One region of the Alteromonas sp. DY56-G5 genome, then DNA from elsewhere that is predicted to be linked to it. Evidence: predicted binding sites of a transcription regulator. Region 1 holds the regulator's gene; each other region holds the start of a gene.
What was found. The regulator sigma-54, encoded in region 1, starts transcription at its own class of promoters, with help from an activator protein. The targets are predictions, from matches to a motif close to GTTGGCACGNNNNTNGNNT.
Positions count from the first base shown of each region.

Region 2: the regulator sigma-54 is predicted to act here: its motif matches at 1,734-1,752, upstream of glnA (glutamate--ammonia ligase).
Region 3: the regulator sigma-54 is predicted to act here: its motif matches at 1,922-1,940, upstream of nirB (nitrite reductase large subunit NirB).
Region 4: the regulator sigma-54 is predicted to act here: its motif matches at 1,728-1,746, upstream of NO989_RS05920 (formate/nitrite transporter family protein).

Region 1 covers NZ_JANHZQ010000029.1:52,634-56,867, forward strand. The annotation lists gene lptC (LPS export ABC transporter periplasmic protein LptC) at 1-423, shown strand, start outside; gene lptA (lipopolysaccharide transport periplasmic protein LptA) at 392-946, shown strand; gene lptB (LPS export ABC transporter ATP-binding protein) at 949-1,674, shown strand; gene NO989_RS14460 (RNA polymerase factor sigma-54) at 1,748-3,229, shown strand; gene hpf (ribosome hibernation promoting factor) at 3,260-3,547, shown strand; gene ptsN (PTS IIA-like nitrogen regulatory protein PtsN) at 3,561-4,004, shown strand; gene rapZ (RNase adapter RapZ) at 4,089-4,234, shown strand, end outside.
Region 2 covers NZ_JANHZQ010000011.1:83,574-87,807, forward strand. The annotation lists gene typA (translational GTPase TypA) at 1-1,361, opposite strand, end outside; gene glnA (glutamate--ammonia ligase) at 1,819-3,228, shown strand; gene NO989_RS07875 (DUF4124 domain-containing protein) at 3,468-4,094, shown strand; gene glnL (nitrogen regulation protein NR(II)) at 4,225-4,234, shown strand, end outside.
Region 3 covers NZ_JANHZQ010000003.1:97,777-102,010, reverse strand. The annotation lists gene nirB (nitrite reductase large subunit NirB) at 1-1,746, opposite strand, end outside; gene NO989_RS02310 (SulP family inorganic anion transporter) at 2,058-3,623, opposite strand; gene NO989_RS02305 (hypothetical protein) at 4,058-4,234, shown strand, end outside.
Region 4 covers NZ_JANHZQ010000008.1:38,315-42,548, forward strand. The annotation lists gene NO989_RS05915 (transglutaminaseTgpA domain-containing protein) at 1-1,564, shown strand, start outside; gene NO989_RS05920 (formate/nitrite transporter family protein) at 2,006-2,854, shown strand; gene NO989_RS05925 (protein phosphatase 2C domain-containing protein) at 2,981-4,234, shown strand, end outside.

The sequences.
Region 1 (4,234 bases):
CTAACCACTACGCTGTACAATCAAGACGGTGAGTTAAATCACAAAGTATTTGCAGAGTCGATGGAGCATTACGACCAGCTTGGCTTTGTATTGTTTCAGCAACCTAAATACACCCTTTATACAGAAAACGCGTCATCACCATGGGTGGTAACCGCTGATGAAGGTACACTATACAATAACGAGCTAATCCAGCTGGAAAACCAAGTTAATATTGAGAACCAAACTGGCGATGACTTTGTCAGAAGTATATCGACCGAGTACATTCAAATTAATTTAGAAACCAAGCAAATGACATCTGACCAACCCGTTGAAATACTGGGCACCCAATATGTCATTTTAAGTAATGGGTTTAACGCGAATTTACGCACACAAGAATACGAGCTTTTAGATCATGTACAAACCACTTATTCCCCTAGCAACTAGTTTATTGCTTGCCATCGCTAGCGGTGCGGTACACGCCAGTGAAGATGATTTTTCGCAGCCCATAAAAATAGGCTCGAACACCCAGTTTATCGACGGTAAAAATAAAACCGCGTTGTACAAAGACGACGTACTCATAACTCAAGGCTCTTTGGTTATTGAAGCTGACGAAGTGGAAGTAATTGCCACTGACGGTGGTGGTCGTGAAATATTTATTGCTAGAGGAAAGCCTGCAAGCTATTCCCAGCAATTGGAAGACGGCACGCCAGTTTCGGCAAAAGCTAATGAAATACGCTATGAAGTGGTGAACCGAACGATTTCTCTTGCTGGAAACGCAGAGTTGAAACAAGACACCAGTAAAGTACAGGGTGACAACATCACGTTCGATATGATTACCGAGCAATTGCTAGCGACTGGCGGCGCAGGTAAGGATGGTGAGGGTCGAGTGACCACAGTATTCACACCTGAGACCATTCGCAAAACTTCGTCTAAGAAAGACAAAAAAGACAACGAGGGCAATGAATAGCAATGGCAACTTTGAGCGCTAAAAATCTTGCTAAGGCTTACAAGTCAAGACAGGTTGTTCGAGATGTAAGTCTGTCTGTCTCAACGGGTCAAATTGTTGGTCTTCTTGGCCCAAATGGCGCTGGTAAGACCACCACATTCTACATGATTGTTGGTTTAGTGAATCTGGATAAAGGCAAGATTGAAATCGACGACAATGAGCTAACTCATCAGCCCATGCACGAGCGCGCACGCCGCGGAATTGGCTACCTACCGCAGGAAGCCTCTATTTTCAGAAAGCTCACAGTGCATGAAAATATCATGGCCATTTTGCAAACCCGTAAAGATTTAAATTCACAACAGCAAGAAGAAGAAGCTGATGCGCTACTTGATGAATTTAATATTAACCATATACGTAATAGTACGGGGATGAGTTTGTCAGGGGGCGAACGCCGTCGCGTTGAGATTGCCCGCGCTCTGGCAGCAAAACCGCAATTTATTTTGTTAGACGAACCATTTGCTGGTGTTGATCCAATATCAGTTAATGATATAAAGAAGATAATACAACATCTTCGCGATAGGGGTATTGGAATCCTTATCACAGACCATAACGTACGAGAGACATTGGATGTTTGTGAAAAGGCGTACATTGTGAGTCATGGCGAGCTTATTGCGCAAGGAACGGCGGAACAGGTTTTAAGTAATCAAAAAGTAAGGGATGTATACCTAGGCGAACAATTCAGGCTATAGTTAATGTAACCGAATTGCCATTTTTCAGTTTCGCTCTGGTATATTCAATTTAGAGCATTTAAATAAGACGTAGATGAAACCATCTTTACAGCTAAAATTTAGCCAACAACTTACCATGACACCACAGCTTCAGCAGGCCATTAAACTGCTGCAGCTTTCTACACTTGATCTTCAACAAGAGATCCAAGAAGCGCTCGATTCTAATCCGCTATTAGAAGTTGAAGAAGGTAACGACGAGCCGCAACTAGAAAAGAACAATATCGACAACGATGACAGCGGCTCTGAGGCCACTGCTTCTGCATCTAGTGACACACTAGAAGCCGGCGATGCACTTGAGAAAAACGATCTTCCCGATGAGCTGCCAATCGACAGCACATGGGACGAATACTACTCTGCTTCATCTTCGCCAGCTCCGGGTCCATCCAATGACGACGAGCAAATCTTCCAAGGTGAGACTACTGAAGATATTCAAGAGCACCTTCTTTGGCAAATGCGCCTTACCCACTTCTCGGATACCGATCGCGCAATCGCTACAGCAATCATCGACTCTATTGACGAGTCAGGTTATTTAACCGTTACCCTTGATGATATTTTAGAAGCGGTTAACGATGATGATATGGAAGAGCCGATTGAAATGGACGAAATAGAATGTGTGCTTAAGCGCATTCAGATGTTCGACCCTATTGGTTCTGGCTCACGCTCTCCACAAGAATGTTTGATGGTGCAATTGCGCCAGTTTTCAGAAGACACACCGTGGCTTGCTGAAGCAAAGCAACTGATTGAAGAGTACTCTGACTTACTGAGCAGCAAAGACTATCGTACGCTTATGCGTAAAAGCCGATTGAAAGAAGATCAGCTACGCGAGGCAATGCGTTTACTGCAAACCTTGAATCCTCGCCCAGGTAGTGCTTTAGTTACTAAAGAGCCTGAGTACGTTATTCCTGATGTCTCAGTAACCAAGAAAAATGGCCGTTGGGTGGTTGAGCTGAACCCCGACAGTCTGCCTAAATTAAGCGTAAATCAACAATACGCTGCAATGAGTCGCCGTGCCAAGAATAGTAGCGATTCACAATTCATCCGCTCACACATGCAAGAGGCTAAGTGGTTCATAAAGAGCCTTGAATCTCGTAACGAAACCTTAATGAAGGTTGCAAACTGCATTGTGCAGCAGCAAATGGGCTTTTTTGAGCACGGCCCGGAAATGATGAAACCAATGGTGCTAAATGATGTCGCAGAAATGGTAGATATGCACGAATCCACTATTTCGCGAGTGACAACGCAAAAGTACATGCATACGCCACGTGGAATCTTCGAATTGAAGTATTTCTTCTCAAGCCACGTTGCAACAGAGTCTGGTGGTGAATGTTCATCTACAGCGATTCGTGCATTGATCAAGAAATTAGTGGCCGCTGAAAAGCCTAGCAAGCCGCTGAGTGATAGCAAGATTGCTTCATTGTTGGCCGAACAAGGCATTAAAGTTGCCCGGCGAACAATAGCAAAGTACCGGGAATCGTTGTCGATCCCGCCGTCGAACCAACGCAAAAGCCTTATTTAATCGGGCTTAATAATATAAGGAAGACGAAATATGCAAATCAACCTTACTGGTCATCATGTCGAAATCACCGACTCTTTGCGTAATTATGTCGATACGAAGTTCAGCAAACTTGAACGTCACTTTGATCACATTTCTAATGTGCATGTCATCCTGAACGTTGAAAAATTAAATCAAAAAGCCGAAGCGACCGTTCATTTAAGTGGCGCTGAAGTATTCGCATCCTCAGAAAATACCGACATGTATGCGGCGATTGACAGCATGGTTGATAAACTCGACCGGCAGGTAATCAAGCATAAGGAAAAACTGAAAAAACATTAGTAGTTAATTAAGCATGGATATACAAGCCATCGTAAGTCTGGACCGCACCGAGTGTGCGGTTCAGTGTAATAGTAAAAAGCGAATTCTTGAGATCATCGCTGATATCGCTGCCAAGCAAAACGAGAACATTGATCAGGCAACGGTACTCAACAGTTTGATGGCTCGAGAGCGTATGGGTAGTACAGGCATTGGTAATGGTATCGCCTTACCCCACGGACGCCTGCCGGGCCTTGAAAAAGTGATCGCCATTGTTGTAACCAGCACGCCAGCAATCGACTTCGACGCCCTTGACGAGAAACCCGTAGACATCTTTTTTGCGCTACTCGTTCCTGAGGAACAGACCGAAGGACACCTTCAAACGCTGGCCACCGTGGCTGGTAAACTAAGCGACAAAGAAACGATTAAAGCAATACGTCGCGCAACGACAAGCGACGATATTCTATCTGCATTAAGTTAAACATTAAGCGCCTATTAACCGTTTAGTAGGCGCCTAATTCAACAACGCGTATGTGATAAAACCAGAGTATTAGGGAGAAAGTAGGTGAAGCTGATAATAATCAGTGGTCGTTCGGGGTCTGGTAAGTCTGTCGCACTTCGCGCATTGGAAGATTTAGGTTATTACTGTGTTGATAATATCCCGGTAAACTTACTTCCCACCTTAACCCATACAGTTGTTGACGAGTACGA
Region 2 (4,234 bases), on a different contig from region 1:
CCAATTAGGCCACGGCTTGGAATGATAAAGTCGATACGAACACGACCTTTACCATCTGGAGACATGTCAGTCATTTCTGCTTTACGCAGACCAAGCTGTTCCATGATTGAACCCTGGTGCTGTTCTTCACAGTCGATAGTCAAGGTTTCGTATGGTTCTTGCGTTGCGCCGTCAACTTCTTTCAGAATTACTTCTGGACGTGACACTGCAAGCTCGTAACCTTCACGACGCATGTTTTCGATAAGAATACCTAGATGAAGTTCACCACGGCCAGATACGCGGAACTTGTCCGGATCAGGCATTTCTTCAACGCGCAGTGCAACGTTGTGTACTAGTTCGTCTTTAAGACGCTCTAGAATGTTACGTGACGTTACATACTTACCTTCTTTACCTGCAAACGGCGAGGTGTTTACCTGGAACGTCATGGTTACTGTAGGCTCGTCAACCGTAAGTGGAGGAAGTGCTTCTACAGTGTTGATGTCACAAATGGTGTCAGAGATCTTAAGTTCGCCAAGACCTGTGATTGCAATGATGTCGCCCGCGTGAGCAGATTCAACTTCGTGGCGAGCAAGGCCAAGGTAGCCGTAAACTAAGCCAACTTTGCCGTTGCGTTTTTTGCCATCAGCAGTAACAACCGTTACTTGTTGGTTTGGCTTAACAGAACCACGCTTAACACGACCTACGCCGATTACACCCACGTATGAGTTGTAGTCAAGCTGAGAGATCTGCATTTGGAATGCGCCGTCGATATCTGCATCAGGAGGAGAAACTTGGTCAACGATAGTTTGGAACAATGCCGTCATATCGTCTTCTTTAGTATCTGCATCTAGTGATGCCCAACCGTTAAGTGCAGACGCATAAACAACTTGGAAATCTAGCTGTTCGTCAGTTGCACCTAGGTTGTCGAATAGGTCGAAAACTTGATCCATAACCCAATCAGGACGCGCACCAGGCTTGTCGATTTTGTTGATAACAACAATTGGCTTAAGACCTTGAGCAAATGCCTTTTGCGTAACGAAACGGGTTTGTGGCATCGGGCCTTCTTGTGCATCTACAAGTAGAAGTACAGAGTCAGCCATCGACATTACACGCTCTACTTCACCACCGAAGTCAGCGTGTCCTGGAGTATCTACGATGTTGATACGGTAGTCGTTCCAGTTAATCGCTGTGTTCTTAGCTAGGATGGTAATGCCACGTTCTTTCTCGATGTCATTCGAGTCCATTACGCGCTCTTCTTGCTCGCCTCGAGATTCAAGGGTGCCAGACTGCTGTAACAGTTTGTCTACCAGGGTGGTCTTACCGTGGTCAACGTGGGCGATGATTGCGATGTTGCGCAATTTATTAATATCAGTGGTATTCATGCTTATATAGAGCCTGTGTAAATCAACGTCTACTTCAATTCAGTGGAAAGGAGTATGCGTTAGATTTGTTGCAAAAAAATGCAGATAGAAAAATTTGCGCGGATTGTACAGAAAAACCACGACGTTTGCGCATCTTTTTTTTGATGGAAACGAGTTTTATTGGTTTTCAAACACTTGTTCAACAAATAACCAGCCCCGTTGCACCTAATTGATCATATTTGGTGGCTATACGTTACAAAGTAATCTAGGCTGATTGACGTATAAATGAGCACGAAGCGCCATATTGGTGCAACGCTGCATCAATATAGTGCAATTTAATTCAAACGGAAGTGATGGATGCCCGTCTATGCCACAGAAATCGGCACACATATAGATGGCATGATAATCGCTTTCACTTTTGCCACTGTTGGAGTGAAGCTGATCATTCCGCATTTTTACATTAAACCTGGAGGACACGATGTCAGTAGAAAAGGCATTAGAGCTGATTAAAGAAAGTGAAGCGAAGTTTGTAGATTTACGTTTTACCGATACAAAGGGTAAAGAACAACACGTATCTATTCCTGCGAGCGTTGTAGATGAAGAGTTTTTCGAAGAAGGTAAAATGTTCGATGGTTCTTCAATCGCTGGCTGGAAAGGCATCAACGAATCAGACATGGTTCTTCTTCCAGACGCAACAAGCTGCGTAGTTGACCCTTTCGCTGAGGAAACGCAAGTAAATATCCGTTGTGACATCGTTGAACCTTCAACAATGGAAGGTTATGAGCGTGACCCACGTTCAGTTGCTCGTCGTGCAGAAGAATTCCTAAAATCAACTGGCATCGGTGACACATGTTTCTTCGGCCCAGAGCCAGAGTTTTTCCTTTTTGATGACGTACGCTTCCACACTGACATGGCGGGCTCTTTCTACAAGATTGACTCTTCTGAAGCTAAGTGGAACTCTGGCGAAGAGTTTGAAGGCGGCAACATGGCACACCGCCCTGGCGTTAAAGGCGGTTACTTCCCAGTACCACCAGTGGACTCTGCGCACGATATCCGTGCTGCAATGTGCCTAGTTATGGAAGAAATGGGTCTTGTTATCGAAGCGCACCACCACGAAGTGGCAACTGCTGGCCAAAACGAAATTGCTTGCGAATTTAACACGCTAGTTAAGAAAGCTGACGAAATCCAAGTTTACAAGTATGTAGTTCACAACGTTGCACACGCATACGGACAAACCGCTACCTTTATGCCTAAGCCGCTTGTTGGCGACAATGGTTCTGGTATGCACTGCCACCAATCTATCTCTAAAGATGGCGTAAACATCTTCGCGGGTGACAAGTACGCAGGCCTTTCTGAAGAAGCACTTTACTACATCGGTGGTATTATCAAGCACGCGCGTGCAATCAACGCGTTTGCTAACGCTTCAACTAACTCATACAAGCGTCTAGTTCCTGGATTCGAAGCACCGGTAATGCTTGCATACTCTGCACGTAACCGTTCTGCGTCTATTCGTATTCCTCACGTAACTAGCGATAAAGCGCGTCGTATCGAAGTACGTTTCCCTGACCCAACAGCCAACCCATACCTAGCGTTCACCGCTATGCTTATGGCCGGTATCGACGGTATTAAGAACAAGATCCATCCTGGTGATTCAATGGATAAAGACTTGTACGACCTACCGCCAGAAGAAGCTGCTGAAATTCCAACAGTTGCAAGCTCGCTAGAAATGGCGCTTGAAGCCCTTGATAACGACCGCGACTTCCTTAAAGCAGGTGGCGTTATGACTGACGACATGATTGATGCATACATCGACCTTAAGTCTGAAGAAGTAACCAAACTTAACATGACTACTCACCCAGTTGAGTTCGACATGTACTACAGCGTGTAAATTCGCACTGTATAGCAATTTATACTAAAGCCCGCTCTGCGGGCTTTTTTTATGCGTACGATTTATCTACTATGTTTTTATAGCTATGCTAACGAATACTCTTTCATGCTACATCAACTGCGCACAGGGCTTTGCCCCGCTGCACTTGCATACATCTAAAGAGGTTATCAATAAGCCAGACGTAGCAAGCTATGTAAATTAGCCAGCTAGCCAAAACCACATTAATTAGGTAACGACACGTGCACAACATGACGCGACACATTTGCTTAATTTCGCTATTACTAAGTAGCGGCAACGGCTTACTGCCTGTGCAAGCGGAAATGCTGAGCCAACAAAGTACCCAGCAAGAAGCACAAGAAAGCGTAACCGAACAAAGCGGCAATGCAACATCAGCTGCAGCTACCTCTCCAATGACCATATACAAGGTGGTAGGTAAAGACGGCTCTGTGACTTACACTGACAAGCCGCAGCAAAACGCAGAACCCCTAGCGTTCGATGTAAAAACGCAAAACGTAGTAACCGCGGCAAAGGTTACTCCACCTCCCCCTGCGAAGCCGGCTGCCCCCAAGCCCAACTATCGCGTAGTCATTAAGTCACCTGCACCAGAAGCGACAATTCGCAATAACTTGGGAGAATTCACTATCTCTGCCGCACAACCTGGTGCACCCAAAGCGCCAATCTACCGATTAATCTTTGACGACGCCCCATTAGCTAGCAATAGTTCAGGCGTCTTTAAGCTTTCTGGTATCCATCGTGGGGCACATACTTATAAAGTTGAACTCACGAACAATACGGGCAAGACTCTTGCATCGTCTCCATTACAAACCCTTTACCTGCATCAGGCATCGGCGTTAATTAATAACTAATAGCGTGCAACCATTGTTATGTATGCGCACCATAGAGGTTCAGTGAACATTTCTTCTTGAGCTCTTTATTCGCGCAACGCATCATTGCAAGCTACAATGCACAATTATGGTGCAAAGGAGACGAGCTCGGATGCATTCCA
Region 3 (4,234 bases), on a different contig from region 1:
CAGAATCAACTTCTCAGGCGTTATTTCGCCACCAGGTACACGCGGTACAACCGAGTACGTGCCATCTTTTTGCATGTTGCCAAGGTAGATATCGTTGGTGTCTTGCAGAGGAAGATGTGAAGCCTTAAGAATGTAGTCGTTATACACCGAAGCTAAAATTGAGCCGACAGCGGGCTTACAAATTTCACACCCTAGACCTTCACCATGCTGCTCTAGTAGCTCGTCAAAGGTGCGAATGCCGTTTACCTTAACAATGTGAAATAGCTCTTGTCGGGTATGGTTGAAGTGCTCACAAATGGCTTTTGATACTTCCACACCGCGCTTTTCAAGTTCGCTATCCACAACATTTTTAAGTAAGGCAGCACAGCCTCCACAACCTGTACTGGCCTTAGTTTCACCTTTTACATCACCAACGCTACAACAGCCGCCTTCAATGGCTGAAACTATGTCGCCCTTAGTCACATTTAAGCATGAACAAATAGACGCGGTGTCTGGTAGTGCATCGGCACCTAACGCCGGTGCGGCATCGGATGAGGGCAGAATTAGGCTTTCTGGGTGTTCAGGTAATTCAATATTATTAAGTGCATACTGTAAGAGCGTGTCGTAGTCGCTGGTATCGCCAACGAGCACAGCACCAAGCACGTACTTTTGCTCGCTATCTACCACCAGCTTTTTATACACGCCCTCGGGCTGATTTAAGTACGTGTAGCTAAGCGCTCCGTCTGTGCGTTCATGGGCATCGCCAATTGAGCCCACTTCTACGCCCATTAGCTTGAGTTTAGTGCTCATATCTGCGCCAGCGAACTCGGCATCGCCACCTGTAATATGACTTACGGCCGTGCGTGCCATGGTGTAGCCAGGTGCAACAAGACCAAAGATTTTGTTATCCCACAGCGCACATTCACCCACAGCGTAAATGTTTGGGTCAGACGTCACGCAATGGTTATCAATGACAATACCGCCGCGCTCACCCAGTGTTAGCGCTGACTTTCTGCCAAGCTGATCGGAAGGTCGAATACCGGCAGAGAATAAAATCATGTCAGTTTCTAGTGCAGTGCCGTCAGCAAACACCATTTTATAGCGGCAGGTATCACCAGCCTCGATAGTTTGGGTGGCCTTTTGGGTGTGAACCATTACGCCCAATGCTTCGATTTTATCTTTAAGCACGTTACCACCAGCTTGGTCTAGCTGTACCGCCATAAGCTGCGGGGCAAACTCTACCACGTGGGTGTCTAGACCGGCTTGTTTTAGTGCGTTAGCGGCTTCTAAACCTAGAAGACCGCCGCCAACGACAACCCCTACTTTGCTCACCGCTGCTGACGCTTCAATAGCAAGTAGATCGTCTATAGTACGGTACACCAAGCAATGCTCTTGATCGTTGCCAGGAATGGGTGGCACAAATGGGTAAGAGCCCGTAGCTAACACAAGCTTATCGTAGCTAAACACCTGCCCTTCCGACGTCGTCACTTTATTATTGTCACGGTCTATATCGGTAACCAAGGCATTGGTAACTACGTTTACGCCCCACTCGGCGTACTGAGCGGGAGTAGTAAGCGCTAAGTCATCAGCACTCGCGCCGCTAAAAAAAGACGACAGATAAACGCGGTCGTACGCAAGGCGTGACTCGCCGCATAAAACGGTTATTTCTACATTGGCATCGCTTTGGTGAAGCTGCTCAACAAAATGATGCCCCACCATGCCGTTGCCTACGACGACAATTTGCGGTTTTGAGTCCAATGAAGTCATGGTATTCCCCTTTTTTCGGGACAAAAAAAAGCCCGCTTCAACTTTCGTTGATGCGGGCTTCGTTGCCTATTTTGCCAACGGTTTAGGTCGGCTAACACATTTTACGGAGTGTTATAAATCACACAATTTTCAGCGATTGACACAAATCACCAAAACACACTTTACGTTTATAGCTATCCAAGTTCAGTGCCAAAACCGTAAATAATTGTTTTTATTTGATTTACTACAAAATAAGCATTATTCAGACTTCACAACTGCACCAAACAAGCGCAAAACTGTGTTTACTTGGTGCATTAAGGCTATCAAATAACTTAGGCCAGCTTATCCGTCGCTACGCGGTAGCGAGGGTCTTCAACCACGTTAATTTCAACAAACTTATCGGCCTTGCGAAGCAGTGAGCGACATTCATCACTGATATGGCGAATGTGTAGCTTTTTACCCTGCTCTTCGTATTTGTCAGCAAGGGTATCTAGCGCATCGATACCTGATGAATCCCAAATGCGAGAGTCTTTAAAGTCAATAACTACATCATTAGGGTCGTTGGCGATATCAAACAGGTCTTTGAAATGCGATACCGAGCCAAAGAACAGCGGGCCGTCTAGCTCATAGACTTTCCAACCGTCGTTATCGATATGGGATCTCGCTTCAATATGACGAGCGTGTTTCCATGCAAACACCAGTGCTGAAACGATAACACCCACCACAACCGCAATAGCCAGATCAGCGATAACGGTAACGCCTGTTACTAGGAAAAGTACGAACGCATCTTCTTTGTTTACGCCGCGAATAATTCTGAATGACGCCCACTCAAATGTAGCGATAACCACCACGAACATAACGCCAACAAGGGCAGCGAGAGGAATCATTTCAATTAGCGGAGCAGCAAATAGAATAAAGCCTAATAATACAACCGCCGCGGTGATACCAGACAAGCGGCCACGGCCACCAGAGTTAATATTAATCATACTTTGACCAATCATGGCGCAACCGCCCATACCGCCAAAGAAACCGTTTACGGTATTTGCAACGCCTTGGCCAACGCACTCTTTGTTGCCGCGCCCGCGGGTATCTGTCATTTCGTCAATTAATGAAAGAGTAAGAAGCGACTCAATTAGACCAACCAAGCAAAGAATGACTGAGGTAGGCAAAATGATCATGAAGGTTTCCCAGGTGAACGGCACCATAGGAATAGCAAAGCTAGGAAGTTCACCCGCTAGCGTCGCGGTGTCGCGCTGGTCAGCTGGTAGCAAATCGCGAACAAAGTCGATTACAGTGCGCGCTTCAAGGTCAAGACCGTGTACTAACAAGGTTACCGTAACAATCGCTACAAGCGACGCCGGTACAGCTTTGGTTAGCTTTGGTAGTAAATAGATAATAGCCATAGTTAGCGCCACAAGCCCTAACATCCAATATAACAGCGTACCTTCCATCCACTGTAATTCACCGGCTGCGTTGGTCACTTTGAACTGGCCTAATTGCGCCAAGAAAATAACAATTGCCAAACCATTTACGAAGCCTAGCATTACCGGATATGGGACCAGACGTATAAACTTTCCGAGCTTGAAAATACCACACATTATTTGCAGTAAACCAGCCAAAATAACCGCGGCAAATAAATACTGCACGCCGTGTTGGGCAACCAGTGCCACCATTACAACGGCCATGGCGCCGGTAGCACCAGAAATCATTCCTGGTCGGCCACCAATAGCGGAAGTGATTAAGCCCATCATGAAAGCCGCATAAAGACCAATCATTGGTTCTACGCCGGCCACAAATGCGAATGCAACGGCTTCAGGGACCAAGGCAAGCGCCACGGTAATACCTGATAGCACGTCGTTTTTAACGTTGCTGTCTTTACTGGTAATTAAATCGAACATGTTCTCTCAGAAGCTAAGATGTTAAACACAACAACCCACCATGGCGTACACCGCGTTAAAGCAGAACACCAAGTAGGTAGGAGATTTTTTCGGCGATTCTATCACCATTGTAGCGCAAAATCTTTTAATAGATTGTTACTAGGACCTGTTGAACGTTGATGTGCAGCAAAGATCAACAGGCCCCAGTCCGAACTACTTGGCGCTTACGTGATAAGCGCAGGGCTCTTTGCCCCTTTCCTAATGCTGTGAGCTTGTCAATTTTTCATGTTCGGTCTCAGGGCTTAATTTAATAGCGAATGCTGACAAATTGCATCGTACATGGCATCGTATAATGGTTTTTATTAACCGCGTCGTTCAATGCGCTTCGATTTCTAATACGGGGCTACGGTAAGACGTCGCAATAAGGCACAAGTCTTATTCAACGAGGAGTTAAAGTGGTACCTTATATTCTGACTATTTTGTGCGTGCTAGTGGCAGGCGCTATTCATTGGATGTCGCCGAAGGCTTATTGGAAAGCCACTATCATGTCGACCGCCGTTATTTTACTATTTTCTGTAGCAGCATTGTTCATCTTTAAAGCATCAGGAATGCTGGTTAGCGAGCACACTGGC
Region 4 (4,234 bases), on a different contig from region 1:
CAAATCAAAAAGCATTAAATTCGTGACCGTGCTTATTGTCCAAGCTTTCCCTATCGCGCTGCTACTGTTTTTACTGCTTCCCCAACTCCCTCCGCTTTGGCAGATGCCCACGTCAAAGTCGACTGAAACCGGGCTTTCTGACACGGTGACGCCTGGTGATATTGCGTCACTTGCAAGTTCATCTGAATTGGCTTTCAGCGCCACATTTGAAAACGCAGAAGCAGTCCCTGTTGCACCGTCCAGGTATTGGCGCGCTATGACCTTAGAACATTTTGACGGGAAAACCTGGTCTATTAGCAACAAACGCAAACAGGCAGAGCAGCAGTTAGCTTACATGGACAAGCCAACACCCTTGTCAGCTCTGGCCGAGGAAAATACGCCTCAAGTGATAAGTTATGAATTGATCGTGGAACCCACACAGCAAACGTGGCTGTTTGCGTTAGCGCCTTCGACCCCCAACAACCGCGAGAACAGTATTTTCGTAAGAAGTCTTTTTGATTTTACGTTAAGGGCGAATAGCCCAATATCCAGTAAGAAGGCGTTTTATCTGCGCTACTATCCAACTGCTCAAATCACTAGCGGAATAGGAAATTTTGAATCTCAACTAAACCTACAGGTTTCCATGAGTGGCAACCCACAAGCCAGGGCATGGGGACAGAGACTTGCCAAACAATACTCAAGCGCACAGCAAATAGTTAGCGCAATAATGCGTGAATTTAATCAAGGGGGCTTCCGCTACACCCTATCGCCGAACGCCATGCCTACCGACCCCATCGACCGTTTTTTATTTGAAGAACGCTCAGGTTTTTGTGCCCATTACGCAGGCGCCATGGTGTATGTGCTTCGCGCCGCAGGGGTACCGGCAAGAATGGTGACAGGCTACCAGGGCGGAAGCGCACTTAATGACAATGTGCTGCAAATAAGGCAGTACGATGCACATGCGTGGGTGGAAGCATTTATTGATGGTGTATGGATTCGACACGACCCAACGAGTATGGTGGCACCGTCACGCTTAACCTTGGGGCTTGAACGTGCGTTGGAAGAGCTTGGGGAGTCTCGTGAAGCGAGTATTTTGGGCGACCTTAGCAACGCTGCCATTTTTGCAACGTTACAAAGCTGGTTTCAACAGCTCGATTACTCATGGAGTAAATGGGTACTGGGCTTTGACAATACTGCGCAAACCAACATGCTTGAAGAATTACTAGGCTCGCTAACGCCGCAAAAAATGCAAGTTGTATTTCTTTCCGCCATTGGCCTAATTGGGCTTATTTTAGCACTTTATTTTTTACCCAAAACGCATCGCAACACACGGTCGCCCTCACACAGAGTTTTACTAAACGCAATAAAATGCGTTGAAGCTAAAACAGGAAAAGAAAGAGGGAATAAAACCTTGTCCGCCTTTATGAGTGAAGTTAATCCTTTGATAAACGAAGATGCTGCCAAGGCACTAACACTTCTGTGTGAACAATTTGAGCACGAAAAATACGCACACCGAACACAAGAGGCAAAAGTTTATCCAACCATGAAGCGTCAGCTAAAAATGTTAAAACAGGCATTAAAGTAGGAAATAGTAAAACCGATTGCACCTTAAACACTCACACTCCCCCCCTTTTTAGTGCAGACTAATTAATAGTGCCTTGGCGCAAGCGACTATCAACACAGCCACGAATTTACACAAGCCATTGTTTTAAATAGCAATAAATAACACGTTTAGGTACATTTTGGTTATTGGCACTTTTTTAGCTTTGTACAAATGGATAACAAAAGTACGAAGGCGCTTATACAAGTATTAGTTGCCAACGGGCTTTAGAATACAAAGGCGTACACATAACCGACGGTTTATTTGTTAGCTACCACAATGCATGAGTTTCGGACAAAGGCGTCCCCAGTTCTTTCTTACGAGAGCGCTGCGGACGCCTTTTTTTGATCTTCTGGAACGCATTGAAACAGTAAACGCCAACACACAGATGACAACTTATTAATAACGACAACGTGAGGTGAAACCATGGCTTATCTTCTCCCCGCTGAGTTTGCAACCAAGATGGTAGATGCAGGCGAAGCCAAAATTTATATGTCTACACGAGATACTCTAATTCGCGCTTATATGGCAGGTGCAATATTGGCCCTTGCCGCTGTTTTTGCCGTTACCATTGCCGTTCAAACCGGCGTGTTTCTTCTTGGCGCAGTGTTATTCCCAGTGGGCTTTTGTATGCTCTACCTTATGGGGTTTGACCTATTAACCGGCGTGTTTGTACTTACCCCACTCGCTTGGCTTGCACAGCGACCTGGCGTCACGCCAAAACAAATTCTACGGAATTGGGGATTAGTATTCTTAGGTAACTTTGGTGGCGCATTAACCGTGGCCTTTATGATGTCGTTTATTTTTACCATGGGGTATAACGTGGATGGCGGTGCCATCGCGACTAAGGTAGCCAGCATTGGCGAAGCTCGTACATTGGGCTACGCAGAACACGGCGTTGCAGGCTGGTTCACCATTTTTATTCGCGGCATGTTGTGTAACTGGATGGTGTCGCTAGGCGTAGTGGGTGCAATGATTTCAACTCACGTTAGCGGAAAAGTACTAGCCATGTGGATGCCAATCATGCTGTTCTTCTTTATGGGTTTTGAGCACTCAGTAGTAAACATGTTCCTTTTCCCATTTGGCCTTATTATGGGCGGCGACTTCTCGGTTATGGACTACTTCATTTGGAACGAGATCCCAACTGCACTTGGAAATCTTGTTGGTGGCCTCGCCTTTACTGGACTAACCCTGTACACCACCCACGTTAAGACGCTACCCAAACGTACTATCCCTGTTGATAAAGCCGCTGCATCGCAAACACTGCCTATTTAATTAAGGCGCTTATCTTAAAGCCATCATGCCTTGTCCCTACAAGACACGTCATGATGGCGTTATCCGTTTCCTTGGAAATAACTAATTGGGCTCATAATTAAATATGCAGGTAAGAAGCAATTAAACATGAATGAGCGAGCCGCGTTAAACGCCCCAATTAACCCACCAGCTAACACGCTCAGTGTAAGTGCATTTTCTACAGCCGGCGTTAAAGCGATAAACCAAGATGCATACGCTTTCCATGTCTCTGATAACCCAAATCAAAGCAGCGTTTTTGTTATCGCTGACGGTGTAAGTAGCAGTACGGTTAGCCAGGTTGCTAGCGACTTTGCTACCAGTCAGTTTATTAAACTGTTTAAAATAGCGCCGGAACAATGGTCGGTTAAGACGCGCGCTGAAACCATTATTAAAGAGATAAACGCGCTGCTTTACACACGTACGCAAAGAAGTCCCTTTTGCTATACACCAGAAAAAGGTTATGTGTGCACGTTAACAGTGGCAGTGGTAACAGGCAATCACATGGATGTATTTCATGTGGGGGATTGTCAAATTCAGGCTATTTCTAAGAACGCACAGTCGCCTGTCTTACTCACAAAACCTCATCGTCAAGTATCGGAAAGTGAGCCTTCGCAGAGTTATCTTACTAAAGCATTAGGCGTTCAAGCACATATAGATATCGACCACACAACACTCACCCTCAACTCATCGAGCACGTTTTCGATAAGTAGCGACGGCGTTTATGAGTTTGTTTCGCTACCCACCATTCTTATGAAAATCAGTGAGGCCGATACGCTTTCTGAAAACCAAGCTGCGTTGGTAGTACATGAGGCATTTACTAGAGGAAGCGATGACAACCTCACCTTACTTCTCGTAAAGGTTCTTGTAGCTAGCCATGATGGCCTAGACGATCACAGACACCCACTGTATACAGGCGTTTCAACTTCACCTCATTCATCTGTACTTAACAGGCCGTTGGGCAACCAACTGATAACCAATTCTGAGGTTTCTGATGCTGCGATTCATTACTCAAATCAGCAGTCTGATGAACATGTATGCGAAGAGCCTGCTGCCGCAAATTTTAAGACGGGTGATGATGTTGATGGACTGAAGCTAGAACGACAGCTTTATACGTCGGCCCGAAGCCATGTTTTTATTGCCACCCATTCGTCTTGTGAAGCTACGCAGACAAACAGCCCTGTGGTTGTAAAAACGCCGGCTACCGACTTTACCCTATCACCAGAAATGGTAAATGGGTTCCTAATAGAGAGCTGGTTTTCGAGACGGATTAATTCGGCACACGTTATTAAAAGCCCAACGTTTACTGATTTGGGTTTACCGTACCCTCCTTCTGCTTTTTACAGCGTAAGTGAATATATTCAA